Regions from separate parts of the Klebsiella ornithinolytica genome, predicted to be linked through region 1. Evidence: predicted binding sites of a transcription regulator. Region 1 holds the regulator's gene; the other holds the start of a gene.

What was found. Region 1 encodes PurR, which represses purine synthesis genes. Its sites were predicted from a motif close to CANGCAAACGTTTGCNTG; they were not measured.
Region 2: purE (5-(carboxyamino)imidazole ribonucleotide mutase) is a predicted target of PurR. The motif match lies at 1,514-1,531, and genes of this name have one in related genera.

What each region holds. Positions count from the first base shown of each region.
Region 1 is NZ_CP130153.1:2,367,490-2,376,900, forward strand. It holds gene Q1L34_RS11055 (NADPH-dependent F420 reductase) at 1-540, opposite strand, end outside; gene Q1L34_RS11060 (LysR family transcriptional regulator) at 648-1,541, shown strand; gene mdtK (MdtK family multidrug efflux MATE transporter) at 1,593-2,966, opposite strand; gene Q1L34_RS11070 (riboflavin synthase) at 3,196-3,831, shown strand; gene cfa (cyclopropane fatty acyl phospholipid synthase) at 3,897-5,045, opposite strand; gene punC (purine nucleoside transporter PunC) at 5,341-6,525, opposite strand; gene punR (DNA-binding transcriptional activator PunR) at 6,635-7,546, shown strand; gene purR (HTH-type transcriptional repressor PurR) at 7,565-8,590, opposite strand; gene cydH (cytochrome bd-I oxidase subunit CydH) at 8,887-8,976, shown strand; gene Q1L34_RS11100 (MFS transporter) at 9,140-9,411, shown strand, end outside.
Region 2 is NZ_CP130153.1:4,219,968-4,229,378, forward strand. It holds gene cysS (cysteine--tRNA ligase) at 1-88, opposite strand, end outside; gene ppiB (peptidylprolyl isomerase B) at 263-757, shown strand; gene lpxH (UDP-2,3-diacylglucosamine diphosphatase) at 761-1,483, shown strand; gene purE (5-(carboxyamino)imidazole ribonucleotide mutase) at 1,603-2,112, shown strand; gene purK (5-(carboxyamino)imidazole ribonucleotide synthase) at 2,109-3,176, shown strand; gene mnmH (tRNA 2-selenouridine(34) synthase MnmH) at 3,362-4,438, shown strand; gene Q1L34_RS20140 (porin) at 4,543-5,688, opposite strand; gene Q1L34_RS20145 (monooxygenase) at 5,898-6,206, shown strand; gene ybbP (putative ABC transporter permease subunit YbbP) at 6,358-8,772, opposite strand; gene ybbA (putative ABC transporter ATP-binding protein YbbA) at 8,769-9,411, opposite strand, start outside.

The DNA.
Region 1 (9,411 bases):
TCCTTCGGACAGAGGTCCGGCGTCTACGGTGTCAAAGCCAAATGCCTCGTACAGCGCGGCGGCGATCGCTTTTCCTTTTTCACTATCGCCTGCCAACGGCAGCGCCCGACGATTTTCCGCGCCCGCGGGCAGTCCATCGCTTTCCAGCTGGGTCATGGGAATCGCGTTAAACGCTTTGGTGACGGTAGCGGCAGGCAGGATTTGGGCGAGCAATTCGCTGGTGGTGGTTTCTCCTGACTCCAGCGCCTCGATCGGGCCGTCACGCTCGGGATAGTAATTCACTGCATCAATGACATGTTTATCCTGAATTACGCTGACCGGCAGCGAATGGATGGCGCTGAGCGGCACGGCAATGACCACCACCTCGCCAAATTCGGCAGCTTCCTCTGCGCTGCCGACCTGACAGCCAATCATCGGCCCCAGGCTGAAAAGCGTCTGGGGCCCTCGTGAGTTACTCAACATAACGTCGTGACCGGCGGCAAGCGCCAGCTTCGCGACAGACCGGCCAACGAATCCGGCGCCGATAATGCCAATCTTCATTTTCAACTCCTTACGAATGATCTGAGAGTGTTGATAAATTTAATTCCATCCCCGCAGAAGATAAATCGTAAGATAGTGGAATGATAAACAACTCAAATGAGTGAATCATGGACCAGCTCACCAGTATCAGGGTTTTCGTGAAGGCGGCTGAAACGGGGTCGTTTGCCGCCGCTGCCGGACAGCTGCGACTTTCGCCGCAGATGGTCGCCCGACACGTGGCGGCGCTTGAAGCACACCTCGGCACTTCATTAATCGCCCGCACCACGCGGCGACAGACGCTCACCGATATCGGGCGTAGCTATTATGAACGCTGCCGCGTGGTACTGGCGGAGATCGCTGAGGCGGACGCGGTGGCACAGGAGATGAAAGCGACACCTTCAGGCATCATCCGGGTGAATGCGCCGGTCACATTTGGATCGCATGCGCTCGCGGCCTTTATTACCGACTATCTTGCCCGCTATCCTGACGTTCAGGTTGAACTGACGTTGAGCGACCGCATTGTCGACCCGATTGAAGAGGAGTTTGAGGTGATCGTGCGCATCGGTGAGCTGGCCGACAGCTCGATGGTGGCGTGGCCTCTGCTGCCATACCGGCTGATTGCCTGCGCGTCACCGGACTATATTTTGCGTCACGGCGAACCGCAGACGCCGACCGATCTTCAACATCATGCGTGTCTGGTTTATGGACATTGGTCGGCGGGCAGCGCCTGCCGGTGGCGATTTGAGAAACAGGGGGAGATGTTCGAGGTCAAACCCTCCGGGCGGTTTCGCGCGAATGACTGGAAGGCGCTGATGAATGCGGCTATCGCCGGGCACGGTATTACCCTCGGGCCGGAAGATGTGTTGAAAACCGAAGTGGAGCGGGGGAGCCTGGTACAGGTTTTAGCCGGATTCTCAGGACCGGCGCGGCCCATGCATATTCTGGTACCGGCCGGACGTCGGCGGACGACGAAAATTAAATGCTTTGTTGACGCATTAAGAGCTGCGCTGGGCCCGCGCTGAATCCGTACGACGGTGAGAAGCGGCACCCCGGGAACAGGATGCCGCTGGGCGTTAGCGCGCCGCGCGTTGCAAAATCACGCTGGACGGCTGACGCTGCAGGAAACGCATCCGCAGCATCATCATCACCGCTGCCGAGGTGAGCCCGATAATAAATCCGCACCAGAAACCCGCGGGACCCATACGCGGAACCAGCGTATCTGTTAAGGCCAGCAGGTAGCCGCTCGGCAGTCCCAGCACCCAGTACGCGGTAAACGTAATAAAGAAGATCGAACGCGTATCTTTATAGCCGCGCAGAATCCCGCTACCAATCACCTGGACGGAGTCGGAGATCTGATATATCGCGGCCAGCAGCATCAGCTGGGAAGCCAGCAGGACCACCTCCGGATTGTCGTTATACAGCAGCGCAATCTGCTTACGCATCAGGATGGTGAAAATCGCCGTGATCACGGCCATGCAGACGCCAACGCCAACCCCGGTTCTGGCAGAAACCTGCGCATCGAGGGTGGAACCCTGCCCAAGACGGAAGCCGACGCGGATGGTGACCGCTGCCGCCAGCGAAAGGGGTAAAACGAACATCAGCGAACTGAAGTTCAGGGCTATCTGATGGCCCGCGACGTCCACAATGCCCAATGGAGAAACCAGCAGCGCAACGACCGCAAACAGAGTGACTTCGAAAAACAGCGCCAGCGCAATCGGCAGTCCCAGCTGCACCAGGCGTTTAAGCACGTTCAAGTCCGGTCCGCTGAAGCCTTCATCGCTACGGATATCGCGCATAGAACGGGCGCGACGTACCCAGGAGATCATGCAGAAGAACATCACCCAGTAAACGGATGCCGTCGCCACGCCGCAGCCGATGCCGCCCAGCTCAGGCATGCCAAAGTGGCCGTAGATAAAGATATAGTTAACGGGAATATTGACCAGCAGGCCGATAAATCCCATCACCATCCCCGGTTTGGTTTTCGCCAGGCCTTCGCACTGGTTACGAGCGACCTGGAAGAAGAGGTAGCCGGGGGCGCCCCACAGCAGCGCGCGCAGGTAGCCTACCGCTTTTTCAGCGAGGGCCGGGTCGATATTGTGCATCGAGCTGATGATGTACCCGGCGTTCCACAGCACGACCATAACCAGCAGCGAAACGAATCCCGCCAGCCAGAACCCCTGGCGAACCTGATGGGCAATGCGGTCGCGGCGGCCGGAGCCGTTTAGCTGGGCGATAACCGGCGTCAGCGCCAGCAGCAGACCGTGGCCAAAGAGAATTGCGGGGAGCCAGATAGAGGTCCCAATCGCGACGGCAGCCATATCGGTGGCGCTATAGCCACCCGCCATCACGGTATCGACAAAGCCCATAGAGGTCTGGGCGACCTGTGCCAGGATCACAGGAATGGCCAGGGCTAATAACTGACGCGCTTCAATAAAATACTTCTGCACGTGAACACCTTTATATTGTTGTTATTTTGAGACTAAAAAAGCCGCCGTAATTGGCAGCAAGAAGAAAGAGCTGAGGGGTTTTCCAGTCTATTGTAGCGATGATGCGCCATTAAGCCAGTGAAAAAATGGTAGGGCACGATGCGCGCTGGCAACCTGTTTTGCCAACTGGTATTGTTCCCGACAGGTATAACGGTAATGATACCGTCACGAAAGTCTACAGGAGTAAAGCATGTTTACTGGCATTGTGCAGGGGACCGCTAAAGTGGTGTCCATCGATGAAAAACCCAATTTTCGCACCCATGTGGTGGAGCTGCCTGAGCATATGCTTGCCGGCATCGAGACCGGGGCATCGGTGGCGCACAATGGTTGCTGCCTGACAGTCACCGAAATTGACGGTCCGCGTATCAGTTTTGACCTGATGAAAGAGACGCTGCGTATTACCAACCTCGGCGCGGTAGAGGTGGGGGACGTGGTGAACGTGGAACGAGCGGCAAAATTCAGCGATGAGATCGGCGGTCATCTGATGTCCGGTCATATTATGACCACGGCGGAAATCGTCAAGATCCTGACCTCGGAAAATAACCGCCAGATCTGGTTTAAGGTTCAGGACCCGACGCTGATGAAATATATCCTCTATAAAGGATTCATCGGCGTTGACGGGATCAGCCTGACGGTCGGAGAAGTGACCCCGACGCGTTTTTGCGTGCATTTGATCCCGGAAACGCTGCAGCGCACCACGCTTGGCATTAAAAAACTCGGCGATCGGGTGAATATTGAGATCGACCCGCAAACGCAGGCGGTAGTGGATACCGTGGAACGTGTGCTGGCGGCCAAAGAAGCGGCACAACACCTGAGCGATGAATGATCGGGCGCCGCCGCCGGATGAAGCATAAAAGAAAAGAATATCCCCCGTTTTAGCGGGGGATATTTTTAGCGGGCGACGCGAAGGCCGTTTTCAACACCGCGAGAAAAGACCACCTGCCAGAGCTGAATATCGCGCGCGCGAAAAGCCCCCGCGCAGGCGTTCAGATAATAACTAAACATACGTTTAAACCGTTCCGAATAGTTATCGGCGATATCGGGCCAGCTGGCCAGGAAACGTTCGTACCAGGCCATCAGCGTAGTATCGTAATCGGCGCCGATATTGTGCCAGTCTTCCATCACAAAATGGGATTCGCTGGCTTGCGCGATATGACGAACCGAAGGCAGACAACCGTTGGGGAAAATATATTTATTGATCCACGGATCGACGCTGTGGTCCGTTTTTTTGGAGCCAATGGTGTGCAATAAAAAACGGCCGTCAGGTTTCAAATTACGATCCACCACTTCAAAATAGGTGGCGTAATTTTTAGGTCCCACGTGTTCAAACATCCCGACGGAAACAATGCGATCAAAGTGGTCATGCAGATCGCGATAGTCCTGCAGCAAAATGGTGACGTCTAACCCTTCGCATCTTTGCTGAGCCATTTTCTGCTGCTCGGCAGAAATGGTCACGCCGACTACGCTAACGTGATAATTTTTGGCCATATAGTAAGCCAGACCACCCCAGCCGCAGCCAATGTCCAGCACCCGCATCCCCGGTTCCAGCTGCAGCTTGCGACAAATAAGATCTAATTTTGCCACCTGCGCCTCTTCCAGCGATTGCGCCTCTTTCCAGTAGGCGCAGGAATATTGCATATAGGGGTCGAGCATACGGCTGAAAAGATCGTTGCCGAGGTCGTAATGTTCTTTTCCGACAATCCAGGAGCGCTTTTTACTTTGTAGATTAAACAGGCGAGCACCTGCGATGCGCAACGTATCTTTGAGATGATGCGGGAGCTGATTTTCCAGCCCGGCGCGCAGTACTTTATGGAAGAATATATCCAGCCGTTCACAATCCCACCAGCCGTCCATATAGCTTTCGCCTAACCCCAGCGAGCCTTCCTGTAAAACGCGTTTAAAAAAGAGCGGATTGTTAATCCGCAGATCGGAGGGGGCGGGGCCATTGACCTCAATGCCCGCGCGACCGAGCAATTCGGTTGCAATTCGGTACCAGTCGTCGTTTGGTACGCTTACTTCTTCTATACACGATGAACTCATAGCTTCTCCATCACGCCCAAGTGATCAGAACCTTAAAACAGCGTAGACGCTTTTTTGGCTTTGTGAGAAATCTCACGGAATATCCGTGAAGCTGCTATCCGACGTAGAACAGAGGAAGGGCGATAACCCTTGCCGAAAGGCCTTCCATGGTGAAACGGGACGCATCCTGCTGCCGTTAATCGTAAAAAATATTTTATTTATGTGAAGCCGGTTCAGTATAGGCCGCTGAAATCCGGCTTTCAATAAAAATATATTAGCAGGCTAATTACTGAGCCTTAACATCGCCGAAACGCGTTTATGCATGCGACGATTCGGTAGTCAGGCAGGCGCTGTGACGCTGCATAAAATAACCCAGCCCGGCCAGCACGATCGAGACCAGCATCACGCTGGTGGTGGTGAGCAGCGGTGTGGCAATCAGCGCGGAGACCAGCAGACTGGTCAGGAAGCACAGACCAAGCTGCAGCGTATTCTGCAGCGCGGCGGCACGGCCGGTCGCCTGCGGGAACGGCTTCAGTGCCTGGGCGACAACAATCGGGTAAATCCCGCCATTGACAACGGCCATCACGCAGAAGGGAATCATCACCGCAATGATTGAGACATCTTCAACCCGACCAACCATCCAGGTTGCAGCCACGCTGACGGCGAAAATCACCAGCAGCCAGGGCAGCAGCTGTTGGCCCTGCCATTTCTGCAGCGCCGCGCGGCATCCATAGCCACCGACTAAAAAGGCGATTGTCTGCGGAACATAGCTAAGACCGATAGCGGTCGGGCTGTAGCCCATCTCATGGAGAATAAACGGCGACCCGGTCAACCAGGCAAAAAAGCTGGCGGAGCAGGCGGCGTAAATCAGCACGTTGCCGCTGTATTCGCGCGAACGCAGCAGCGTCATAAAGGTCAACTTCTCGCGGACATCACCCTGCGGCCTGACGACCGGCTTCAGGCGTAGGGCGGGTACCATCAGCAGCAGGGCGATGGCAAACAGGGTGGCAAAAATGGCCTGCCATTCCAGATGGGCAAGCAGCCAGCTGCCGAGCAACGGCGCCAGAGCCGGCGATAGACCCACCAGCGGCATGATGGTGGCGAAAATACGGTTAGTGCGCTGGGCTGGATAATAATCCGTGACCATCGCCTGCCAGGTCACCGCCGCCGCGCAGACGCCGATCGCCTGAATAAAGCGCAGCACCAGCATCAGGGTGGCATCCCGCACCCACAGCATTCCCAGACAGCTGATAGCGAAGATCGCCAGCCCGGTCAGCAGAATCGGTTTACGTCCGTAGCGGTCCGAGAGCGGGCCCCAGAACAGCTGTCCGATGGCGAAGCCGGCGAGGAACAGGCTCAGACTGGCGCTGACCGACGCCGCAGACGTATTGAGATCTTGCTGGATGGCCGAAAAGGCCGGCAGATACATGTCGGTGGCGAGGAAACCCAGCACGCTGAGTCCCGCCAGCCACACTAAAAATCCTTTCCCGGGTTGTTGCATAACATTCTCTTATAGGTGCAGGTATGATGCCGCAGAGTGTAGGGAGTGCATTCTGGCTTGTGAAACGCTAATATTTGCTACATGCATTCAAAATTTTTGCAGGCAGAATATGTGGTCCGAATACTCACTCGAAGTTGTTGATGCTGTCGCCCGCAACGGCAGCTTTAGCGCAGCGGCTCAGGAGCTGCACCGCGTACCTTCGGCGGTCAGTTATACCGTACGTCAGCTGGAGGAGTGGCTGGCAGTACCGCTTTTTGAACGCCGCCATCGCGATGTCGAATTGACCCCCGCCGGGCTCTGGTTTTTACAGGAAGGACGATCTGTTATCAAAAAAATGCAGATCACTCGCCAGCAGTGTCAGCAGATAGCCAACGGCTGGCGCGGCCAGCTGTCGATAGCCGTAGACGACATTGTTAAACCGGCCCGTATGCGTCAGATGATTGTCGATTTTTATCGTCACTTTCCCGATGTCGAGCTGATTGTTTTTCAGGAGGTCTTCAACGGCGTCTGGGACGCGCTGGCCGACGGGCGCGTGGAACTGGCTATCGGGGCAACGCGTTCGATTCCGGTCGGGGGGCGCTACGCCTTTCGCGATATGGGAATGCTGAGCTGGCATTGCGTAGTGGCCAGCCATCACCCGCTGGCGCAGATGAACGGGCCACTGAGCGATGATGTGTTGCGCAACTGGCCGTCGCTGGTCCGGGAGGACACTTCCCGTTCGTTACCGAAACGCACGACCTGGCTACTGGACAACCAGAAAAGGGTAGTGGTGCCGGACTGGGAATCATCAGCTACCTGCCTCTCGGCGGGATTGTGCGTAGGGATGGTGCCGAGCCATTTTGCTCGCCCCTGGATTGACCGCGGTGAATGGACCGCGCTGGCGCTGGAAAACCCGTTCCCGGACGCCGCGTGCTGCCTGACCTGGCAGCAGAGCGACACGTCACCGGCGCTGTCGTGGCTGCTGGATTATCTGGGGGACAGCGAAACGTTGAACCGGGAGTGGCTGCGGGCGCCGGAGTAACCGGCGCCGCACGGGCGATCAGCGACGATAATCGACGAACGGGCCGTCTACGACGGAGCGACGCTCTACCAGCCGCGGGTGAACCTCAATAGATTGCGACTCTTCACGCTTGTTGACGATACGATCCATCAGCATATTGAAGGCCGCTTCCCCCAGCGAATCTTTCGGCTGGTGGATGGTGGTCAGCGCCGGGCTGAAATAGCGGGCGTTACGCACGTTATCATACCCGATCAGCGAAATGTCCTGCGGCACGCGCAGTCCCATCTCATCCGCAGCACAGATTGCGCCCATCGCCATGATGTCGCCGCCGCAGAAGACCGCCGTCGGGCGATGCTGCTGGCTGAGGATCTGCTGCATGGCGCGGTAGCCGGATTCAGGCTCGAAGTCGCCCTGAACAATCCAGCTTTCCGGAACGGCGATCTGCGCTTCTTCCATGGCTTTCATAAAGCCCGCCAGGCGGCCGGCGCCGGTATTACGCTCCAGCGGACCCGGGATCACGCCGATTTCACGGTGGCCGCGTTCCACCAGATAGCGACCGGCCATATAGCCGCCTTCGAAGGCGTTATCGATGACCGAATCGGTGAAGTCGGCTTTGGATTCACCCCAGTCCATTACCACCATCGGAATATGGCGGTACTCTTCCAGCATGCTGAGCACCGATTCCGGATATTCAGAACACATAACCAGCAGGCCGTCGACGCGCTTTTGCGCCATCATCGACAGGTAGGCCTGCTGTTTTTCGAGATCGTTCCACGCATTGCCCAGAATCAGGGTATAGCCTTTCTGGAAACAGCTCTTTTCTACGGCTTCAATAATCTCAGCGAAATAGGCCGCTTCGCTGCTGGTGGCCAGCAGGCCAATCGATTTGGTGTGATTAACCTTCAGGCTGCGAGCAACGGCACTGGGGGAGTAGTGCAGCTCTTTGATCGCCGCCCACACGGCGTTGCGGGTTTCTTCCGCCACGAAACGGGTTTTGTTAATTACATGTGACACTGTTGTAGTGGAAACGTTTGCGCGCTTCGCTACATCTTTAATTGTTGCCATTACTTCTCACTCCAGACCTTGACCTGATCGTCTGATTATCGATACGTAAACGTTTGCCTATACACACCCTGAATACAATTTTCAACATTGCATCACGTCGGGAAAACGACACAGAACGACAGGAAGGGGTCAATGGCCGATACGCTTTCAAATTAGCGTGGGATTTTGTCCGATCTTGCGGCAAAGGGGAAGAGCAAAAATGTGCATCACCCTAAAACATGGAAGATTTTTGCGCTATATTGTGCAAAAATGAGCAAGCTCACTTTTCATGTGGGGATAACTGGGGGGAAAAATTGATGGATACAGATTTAAAGTTTTCGCTGACGACAACGATTATTGTCCTGGGTCTCATCGTGGCCGCCGGCCTGACAGCGGTGCTGCACTGATTTATCAGGGGGAGAGGCCTCTTTCCCCCGACATCCCGCCATTATTATCAATTTCGCAAAAATCTTTTGCCATTTCGTTTACTTTTGTTTTTTTGTGATTGATGTCATGCTTTTGACTTCTGATGAGATACCGTCGCCGATGGCGGTCTGCTGGAGTCATTGAATGAAAATCAACTTTCCCTTGTTAGCGCTGGCGATAGGCGCGTTTGGTATTGGCACCACGGAGTTTTCCCCGATGGGGCTGCTGCCGGTAATTGCCAAAGGCGTCGACGTGTCAATTCCGGCGGCGGGAATGCTGATCAGCGCTTATGCGATCGGCGTGATGGTCGGGGCGCCGCTGATGACTTTGCTGCTCTCTCATCGCGCGCGCAGAAATGCGCTGATTTTTCTGATGGCGATCTTTACGCTGGGTAACGTCCTCTCCTCAATGGCGCC
Region 2 (9,411 bases), 1.9 Mb from region 1:
TTCCACACACGTACATGCCCACTTCCCCGGCATGGATAGGCTTAAACTCTTCTTTTTGGCGCGTCAGTGTATTAAAAATTTTTAACATCGAAGATTCCGTGTAGACGTGTGTGAATATCAGGTCGCGTATTCTAACCTTAATTCAACCCCGAAGCAGCACACAATGCAAGGTGATCGAACCCGGCGGTTATGCTATAACAGCCCCCTATGTCACGCCCAACTTTGGGTTTAAGCACCACAATCATCGGAACAGGATGCAAAAATGGTTACTTTCCACACTAATCATGGCGATATCGTCATCAAAACCTTTGACGACAAAGCGCCGGAAACAGTTAAAAACTTCCTGGATTACTGCCGCGAAGGTTTCTACAACAACACCATTTTCCACCGTGTTATCAACGGTTTCATGATCCAGGGCGGCGGCTTTGAGCCAGGCATGGAGCAGAAAACCACCAAATCCCCGATCCAGAACGAAGCCAACAACGGTCTGAAAAACACCCGCGGTACTCTGGCCATGGCCCGTACTCAGGCACCTCACTCCGCCACCGCGCAGTTCTTCATTAACGTTGTCGATAACGACTTCCTGAACTTCTCCGGTGAAAACCTGCAGGGTTGGGGCTACTGCGTATTTGCCGAAGTGGTTGAAGGTATGGACGTGGTCGACAAAATCAAAGCGGTGGCTACCGGCCGCAGCGGCATGCATCAGGATGTGCCGAAAGAAGATGTGGTGATCAAAAGCGTCACCGTCAGCGAGTAATTCGTGGCGACACTTTTTATTGCGGATTTGCATCTGCAAACAGAAGAACCGGCGATCACCGCCGGTTTTCTACGCTTTTTAGCCGGCGAAGCCCGCGAGGCAGACGCGCTGTATATCCTTGGCGATCTGTTTGAAGCCTGGATTGGCGATGACGATCCGAACCCGCTGCATCAGCAAATCGCCTCGGCAATCAACGCATTAACTCAATCCGGCGTGCCCTGCTATTTTGTTCACGGCAACCGCGACTTTCTCGTGGGCCAGCGCTTCGCACGCGCCTGCGGGATGCGGCTGCTGGCGGAAGAAAACGTGCTCGATCTGTATGGCCGTCGGGTCCTGATCATGCACGGCGATACGCTGTGCACCGACGATCCGGGCTATCTGGCTTTTCGTGCCAAAGTCCATACACCGTGGATTCAGCGTCTGTTCCTTGCCCTGCCGCTGTTTATTCGCCGCCGTATCGCCGCCAGAATGCGCGCCGACAGCAAAGCGGCCAACAGCAGCAAGTCGCTGGAAATCATGGATGTCAATCCGCAGGCCGTGGTCGACGCGCTGGAAAGACATCAGGTGCAGTGGCTGATTCACGGTCACACGCATCGCCCTGCCGTCCACCCGCTAGAGGCCAACGGCAAACCGGCATTTCGCGTCGTCCTCGGCGCCTGGCACAGCGAAGGGTCGATGGTCAAAGTCAGCAAAGACGACGTTGAGCTGATCGCATTCCCGTTTTAATTTCCAGCGCATTTTCACCCCATCACCGGTGACGCAACCGTTTTCCTTGCCGAAAGATCATGTTATTCTCTGTGGCCTCTAAAGCAGTGTGAAGCACACCCACAGGAGTTTTAAGACGCATGTCTTCCCGCAATAATTCGGCGCGTATCGCCATCGTGATGGGGTCCAAAAGCGACTGGGCTACCATGCAGTTTACCGCAGAAATCCTTGATGCCCTGAACGTTCCGTACCATGTTGAAGTGGTCTCCGCACACCGGACGCCCGATAAGCTGTTTAGCTTTGCCGAAGACGCGGAAAGCAACGGTTATCAGGTGATTATTGCCGGCGCGGGCGGCGCGGCGCATCTACCGGGCATGATTGCGGCGAAAACTCTGGTGCCGGTATTAGGTGTGCCGGTGCAAAGCGCGGCGTTAAGCGGCGTAGACAGTCTCTACTCTATTGTTCAGATGCCGCGCGGAATTCCCGTCGGCACGCTGGCCATCGGCAAAGCCGGTGCCGCCAATGCGGCCCTGCTGGCGGCGCAGATTCTGGCGGTGCACGATGCCGAACTGCATCAGCGCCTGAGCGCCTGGCGCCAGGCCCAGACCGATGAGGTGCTGGAGAATCCGGATCCGCGGGGTGCGGCATGAAGCAGGTTTGCATCCTTGGCAACGGCCAGCTAGGCCGGATGCTGCGCCAGGCCGGTGAACCGCTGGGTATCGCCGTCTGGCCAGTCGGTCTGGAAGCCGATCCTGAAGCGGTGCCGTTTCAGCAAAGCGTGATCACTGCCGAAATCGAACGTTGGCCGGAAACGGCGCTCACGCGTGAACTGGCGCGCCACCCGGCGTTTGTTAACCGCGATGTGTTCCCGATCATTGCCGACCGTCTGACGCAAAAACAGCTGTTTGATAAGCTGGAGCTCGCCACCGCGCCGTGGCAGCTGCTGGCAGATAAAAGCGAGTGGCCGGCGGTATTCGCACGTCTGGGCGAACTGGCTATCGTTAAGCGTCGCGTGGGCGGTTACGATGGTCGCGGCCAATGGCGACTGCGCGAAAACGACATTGCGCAGCTGCCGGATGAAAACTATGGCGAATGTATTGTTGAGCAAGGCATCAACTTTTCCGCCGAAGTGTCGCTGGTTGGCGCCCGCGCGCAGGATGGCAGCACGGTGTTCTACCCGCTTACCCGCAACCTGCACCAGGAGGGCATTCTGCGTACCAGCGTCGCCTTCCCGCAGGCCAATGCCCGCCAGCAGGACCAGGCGGAAAGCATGCTTACCGCCATTATGAACGAGCTGAACTACGTGGGCGTGATGGCGATGGAGTGTTTTGTCACCGCTGACGGCCTGCTGATTAACGAGCTGGCGCCACGCGTGCACAACAGCGGTCACTGGACCCAGAACGGGGCCTCGATCAGCCAGTTCGAACTGCATCTGCGGGCGATTACCGGCCTGCCGCTGCCGCCGCCGGTAGTGAACAGCCCTTCGGTGATGATCAACCTGATCGGTAGCGATCTGAACTACGACTGGCTGAAGCTGCCGCTGGTGCATCTGCACTGGTACGACAAAGAAGTGCGTCCGGGGCGCAAAGTGGGTCACCTTAACCTGACCGACAGCGATACCGACCGCCTGAGCGCCACGCTGGAAGCCTTAAAACCTATTCTGCCGCCGGAGTACGCCAGCGGTATCTTCTGGGCGCAATCCCAGCTGGCTTAACCCTCCTGACACATTCTGGCGCCCGGCGCATCCGCCGCCTGTGCGCCCGAATGAAAACGGCTATTTGCCGGGGAATTGATCTTCGCCCTTCCCCGGCAGACATTCAGGCGCGTAGAATCCCCTCCTTGCTTTAAAGATTTTCTTATTTTAAAGACGCTTTCAGTTTGACTTCAGAAGGATGACCCATGAAAAATGGGACGGATTACCGCACCATTCTCACGGCGGACACGCCAATCATTGACGTCCGCGCCCCGATCGAATTCCGCCAAAGCGCACTTCCTGCGGCACTGAATCTGCCGCTGATGGACGACGCCGAACGCGCCGCCGTCGGCACCTGCTATAAACGACACGGCGCGGACGCGGCATTAGCGCTGGGCCATCAGTTAGTCAACGGCGAGGTGCGGGAAAAGCGTCTCGCCGCATGGCGTGATGCCTGTTTACGTTATCCGCAGGGCTATCTGTGCTGCGCCCGCGGTGGCCAGCGTTCGCACATCGTGCAACAGTGGCTACATGAGGCCGGCATCGAGTACCCGCTGATCGTCGGTGGCTATAAGGCGCTGCGCCAGGCCGCTATCCAGTTCACCGAAGAGCTGGTCCAACGCCCGATAGTGCTGATCGGCGGCTGTACCGGCAACGGCAAGACCCAGCTGGTCTGCTCCCGACCCGACGGTATCGATCTGGAGGGGCTCGCCCACCATCGCGGCTCATCGTTCGGCCGCACGTTGCGTGACCAGCACGCCCAGGCAACATTTGAAAACCATCTGGCGGTGGCGATGTTGAAAAAAGCCGGGCAGCATCGTCGCTGGGTGCTGGAAGATGAAGGACATATGATCGGCGCGAACCACCTGCCGGAATGCATGCGTGAGCGCATGGCGCAATCGCCGCTGGCGGTAGTGGAAGACCCGTTTGAGATCCGCCTGGAGCGCCTGCGGGAAGAGTATTTTGACCGTATGCACCGTGATTTTATTGATGCTTACGGTGAAGAGAAAGGCTGGCAGGAGTACAGCGAATACCTGCATCACGGTCTGTTTGCCATTCGCCGTCGCCTGGGACTACAGCGTTTTGCCCAGCTCACCGCCCTGCTTGACGAGGCGCTGGCTTCGCAGCAGCGAGATGCTACGACCGATGCCCATTTTGCCTGGCTGGTGCCGCTGTTGAAAGAGTACTACGACCCGATGTATCGCTATCAGCTGAGCAAAAAAGCGGAAAAAATTATCTTTCGCGGCAGCTGGAATGACGTCGCCTCCTGGTTGACGAAGTAATCAAATTCCCTACAGCCCCGGCTTGCGGCGTCGACGCCTTAGCCGGGGCTACGGGTGAGCCTGTAACCCCGGTAAGCGCAGCGCCACCGGGGAGTCGCAGCCGCTTAGAAGTCGTAGCGCAGACGCACCAGGTTCATATCGCCCAGGTTGTCGGTGCTGGACGTAAAGACGTGCTCATAATCAACGCGGAAACCGTAATCCAGCTGGAAGCTGATCCCCAGCCCGTTATCAATTCGCTGATAGTTACGGCCGTTGACGTACTCCAGGCGATCGCCCATAAAGTACGGCTGAATCGTTTTCACCGCGTACTGACCAATCGGGAAGGTATAACCGGCGAAGTACTCAATCCCCCAGGCATCCCCGGCGAAATAGTCGTAAACATCGGTTTTCTTCGTGGTCATAAAGTTCTGATACCAGCCGCCACCGAAGGAGAAGGTCCAGTTATCCGGTTTCCAGCTCAGCGCCGTACCGAGGATATTCTGATCATAGGTTTTGTTGTCTGCTGTTGACGGGTCGCGCATCTCGGCACGGGTGTAGTTCCACGCGGTCCCCCAGGTCAGGTCCTTAGTGATGTGATAATCCACGCCCACGGAACCGCCGCCTTTACGTTTATAGCGCAGGCCATTGCCCGGCAGATATTCATTATCTTCAAACAAATAAGAAGCATAGAGGTCAACGTCACCCGCCGTTTTCTTATATTTCAGCATATTACGGGAACGATACGAACCATCGTAGTCGCCGTTAATGCCGTTACCCGGCGCCTGGGCGATCATGTCGTAATCCCAGATATCGGTTTTCGCCCCAACCACATCGTAGTAAATACTGTTTTGCTGACCGTAGGTTAGTGTCCCCCAGGTGTCGCTCTTCAGCCCGGTGTACAACATACGGCGGCTCGTATTATTGGCGCCTTCCGCATAGTGGTTATCCCAGTCAAACAACGCCGGAATATTGACCCCCAGCTCGTAATAGCTGATCCAGCTAATATCATCAAACAGATAATAATCAGCGGCGAAGCGGAAACGGGTCCCGCCATCAAAACCATTACGTTTATAAGACCCTTTATCGCCGTCGCCGGACATCATGTTGAACTGCGGACGAATACTCCCGCCGACGGTAAAGTTGAGGCGGCTCAGCGGATCTCCGGCCTGCGGGTCCTGTTTCAGTAGCGTAATCTCAGCCTGGGATGCGAAAGAGGTTAACGCCAGTGCTGCGCCGATCGTCACCGCCAGCGCTTTTATTTTATGTGCCATGCTTTTTCCTTGAGTAATAAGCAACCTTATAGTTTCCAGCTGAATATTAACCGTGATTTGGCATGACGTGTTGTTGGGTTTTTAATGTTTAGTGCTGTTAAAAATCAGTGAGTTATCATTTTGTGCGTTTAAAAAGTCAGCGATTATCATTTCATCGTTCTGTCATTAAAATGAAGTACTGCCGCTCAAACATTATCCATGGAGGAAGCATGTCGAAAAAACTACTGCAGCTGCACTTTGCCTTTAACGGCCCCTTCGGCAGCGAGATGTCCCGCCAGCTCGTGGAGCTGGCCGAGTCCATCAATCAGGAGCCGGGGTTTATCTGGAAGGTCTGGACTGAAAGCGAAAAGAACCACGAAGCGGGCGGGATCTATCTTTTCGAGGATGAAGAGACCGCCCTCGCTTATCTCAATAAGCATACCGCGCGCCTGAAATCACTCGGCGTTGATGAGGTTATCGGCAAAGTTTTCGACGTCAATGAACCGCTCACCGCGCTGAACCACGGTCATCTGCAATAGCGTTTATTTCGCGATAGCGCGCGTATTTTGCCGGGCGGCGGCTGACGCCTGACCCGGCCTACGGTTCCAATATATCAACAGGCTCTATTTTCCCGTCGGTTCGGGCAAGCGCAGCATCGCCAGGCGCTTGCCCGATGAGGTCTCCCTCCAGTCACTGGCTGAACTGGCGAAACAAGGCTTTGCCTTTTAACAGACGCAACCCCAGCCAGCCGCCGCATAACGACAGCAGGAGCGCGCCGCACAGCGGTAACATCACCCACAGTCGCCAGTCCGGCGACCACGGAAAATCAAACACTTTGGTTTGTAGCATCGCCAAAGCCACCTCCGCGCCGATGGCCGCCACTATTCCGGAAACCACCCCCAGCAGCGCAAACTCCGCCCACAGCGTGGTACGCAACAGCGACTTTCCGGCCCCCAGCGTGCGCCAGACCACCAGCTCCTGATAGCGCTGGCGCATACCGACCTGAACCTGCGCCAGCAGCAGCAAAATGCCGCACGCGGTCACCAGCACCACCATCACCTCCAGCGCCCGACTGACCTGCGTCAACACCTGACCCACCTGACGGAGAATCGCGCCAATATCCAGCAGGCTGACGGTGGGGAATTCGCGGTTAAGCTGCGTCAACAGCGTATTGCCGTTATCCCAGCGGAAGCTGGTCAGCCAGCTCTGCGGCTGCTCGTCAAGCGCATTCGGCGGGAAGATAAAGAAGAAGTTTGGCCGCAGACTTTCCCAGTCAACTTTGCGTACGCTGGTGACCGTCGCGCTGAACTCCTGAGTATCGCCGGTAAAGGTCACGCTATCGCCGGTTTTGATCGCCAGCCGCTGCGCCAGTCCTTCCTCGATTGACACCTCTCCGGCTTTGGGCGGCCAGCTGCCGGCCACCAGCGGATTATGATCCGGCCGCTCGCTGCGCCAGGTCAAATTCAGCTCACGGTTCAACGCTTCGTCTTTATTGCTCTCCGCCGCCTGGCCGTTAATTTGCGTCAGGCGGGCGCGCACGATCGGGTAAAATTCGGTCGCCGTAACATGGTGTCCGGCGAGGAACGTTTTCACCGCAGCGACCTGCTCCGGCGCAATATTGATCAAGAAGTAATTGGGGCTTTCCGGCGGCAGCTGCTGCTGCCAGCGATCCAGCAGATCGCCGCGCAGCACCAGCAGCAGCGCCAGTAACATAAACGACAGCGAGAATGCCGCCAGCTGACTCAGGGTTGACCACGGCTGGCGCAGCAGACGGTTCACCGCCAGACGCAGCGGCAGCGCTTTCAGCGTCAACCGCTTCAGCATCCACAGCAGCCCCCAGCCCAACGCGCCGCACAGCAGCGCCAGCACCACGGCCCCGGCCAGTACCGCCCATAGCAGCGGGCTTCCGCCCATCAGCCAGGCCAGCAGAAGCACCACCACCGCACACACCAGCGGAATATAGAATTTCAGCGGCCAGACGTTGGCAACGATATCCTGACGCAGAACCCGCAGCGGCAGCGTTGCCAGCAGCAGGCGATAAGGTCGTAACCCCACCAGCAGCGAAATCACCACCATCGCGCCGATCGCCCACAGCCACGGCCAGCCGCTGGCCGGCGGTAAGGCTACCGGTAGCACCGGTTTTAGCATCAGCAGCAGAATCTGCTCTAGCCCCACCCCCATCGCGCCGCCGGCCACCGCCGCCAGCGCCAGTAGCATCAGCCACTGGCCGACAATAAGCTTACGCAGCTGCGCGCGTCCGGCGCCCAGGGTTTTCAGGATCGCCACCAGATCATAGCGGCTGCGGCAGTAATGGCTCATTGCCACTGCCACCGCGGCCACCGCCAGTAACAGAGTCAGCAGCGCGGACAGCAGCAAAAACTGCTGCGAGCGTTCCAGCGATTTGCCTAAGGCGCTGTCGTCCTGCTGCAGGCCGATCCAGCGATGTTCAGGCCCCAGCTTCGGCAGGAGCCACTTTTCATAGTCCGCCAATTGCTGCGGGGTTCCGGCGTACTTATAGCGCCAGGAGACGCGGCTGCCGGGCTGTACCGCGCCGGTTTTCGCCACATCGGCGGTGTTCATCATCAGCCGCGGCGCCATCTGGAAAGGGTTGAAGCCGGCATCCGGCTCTTGTATCACCTCGCCAGCAATGCGCAGCGTGGCATCGCCGACATCGAGTGTATCGCCGATTTTTAAGTTCAGCAGCGCCATCAGGCGCGGAGCCAGCAGCACGCTTCCGGCCTGGGGTTTCAGGCCCGGCGGCTGCGTCTCCAGCTGACCGTAGAGCGGATAGGTATCGTCGACCGCCTTCACGTCCGCCAGCTGCGGCGTATCGCCGGCAAAGGTCATGGTGGCGAAGCTCAGCTGCTCTCCGACGGTGAGCCCGAGCCTGCGCGCCTCGTCAATCCACTCCGCAGGCACCTCGCGCGAGCTGCGCAGCGTCCGGTCCCCGGCCATAAATTCGCGGCTCTGCTGGCTGAGCCCCTTTTCCATTCGGTCGCCGATCGACCCCAGCGCCAGTACGCAGGCCACCGCCAGGCTCAGCGCCAGCCAGACTATCAGCAGCGAGGGCGAGCGCCATTCGCGCCAGAACCAACGGGCAATCATGCTTCCTCCCGCAGCTGGCCGTCCACCAGACGCAGCCGCCGATCGCAGCGCGCCGCCAGCAGCGGATCGTGGGTCACCAGAATCAGCGTGGTACCATGCTCTCGATTAAGGGAGAACAGCAGATCGGCAATTTTGTCGCCGGTATGGCGGTCAAGATTGCCGGTAGGCTCATCGGCAAACAGCAGCTCAGGCCGGCCGTTAAATGCGCGGGCGAGCGCCACCCGCTGCTGTTCGCCGCCGGAAAGCTGCGCCGGCAGATGATGGAGACGTTTCCCCAGCCCCAGCTGCTCCAGCAAAGCCCGGGCGCTGCCACGGCTTTGGTTATCGGTCTCACCGCGAAGCAGCGCCGGAAGCTCGACATTTTCCAGAGCATTAAGGGTTGGAATCAGCATAAATGACTGAAAGACAAAGCCGACATGTTTAGCACGCAGCCGCGCCCTCGCCTCTTCATCCATCGTATGCAGCGGCTGGCCGAGTAAGGAGACCTCGCCGCTGCTGCCGTCATCCAGCCCGGCAAGGATCGCCAGCAGGGTCGATTTCCCCGAACCCGACTCACCAATCAGGGCGATGGTCTGCGCCGGTTTGACAACCAGCTCAACTCCGGTAAGGATGGAAAGCTGATGCTCTCCCTGACCGACG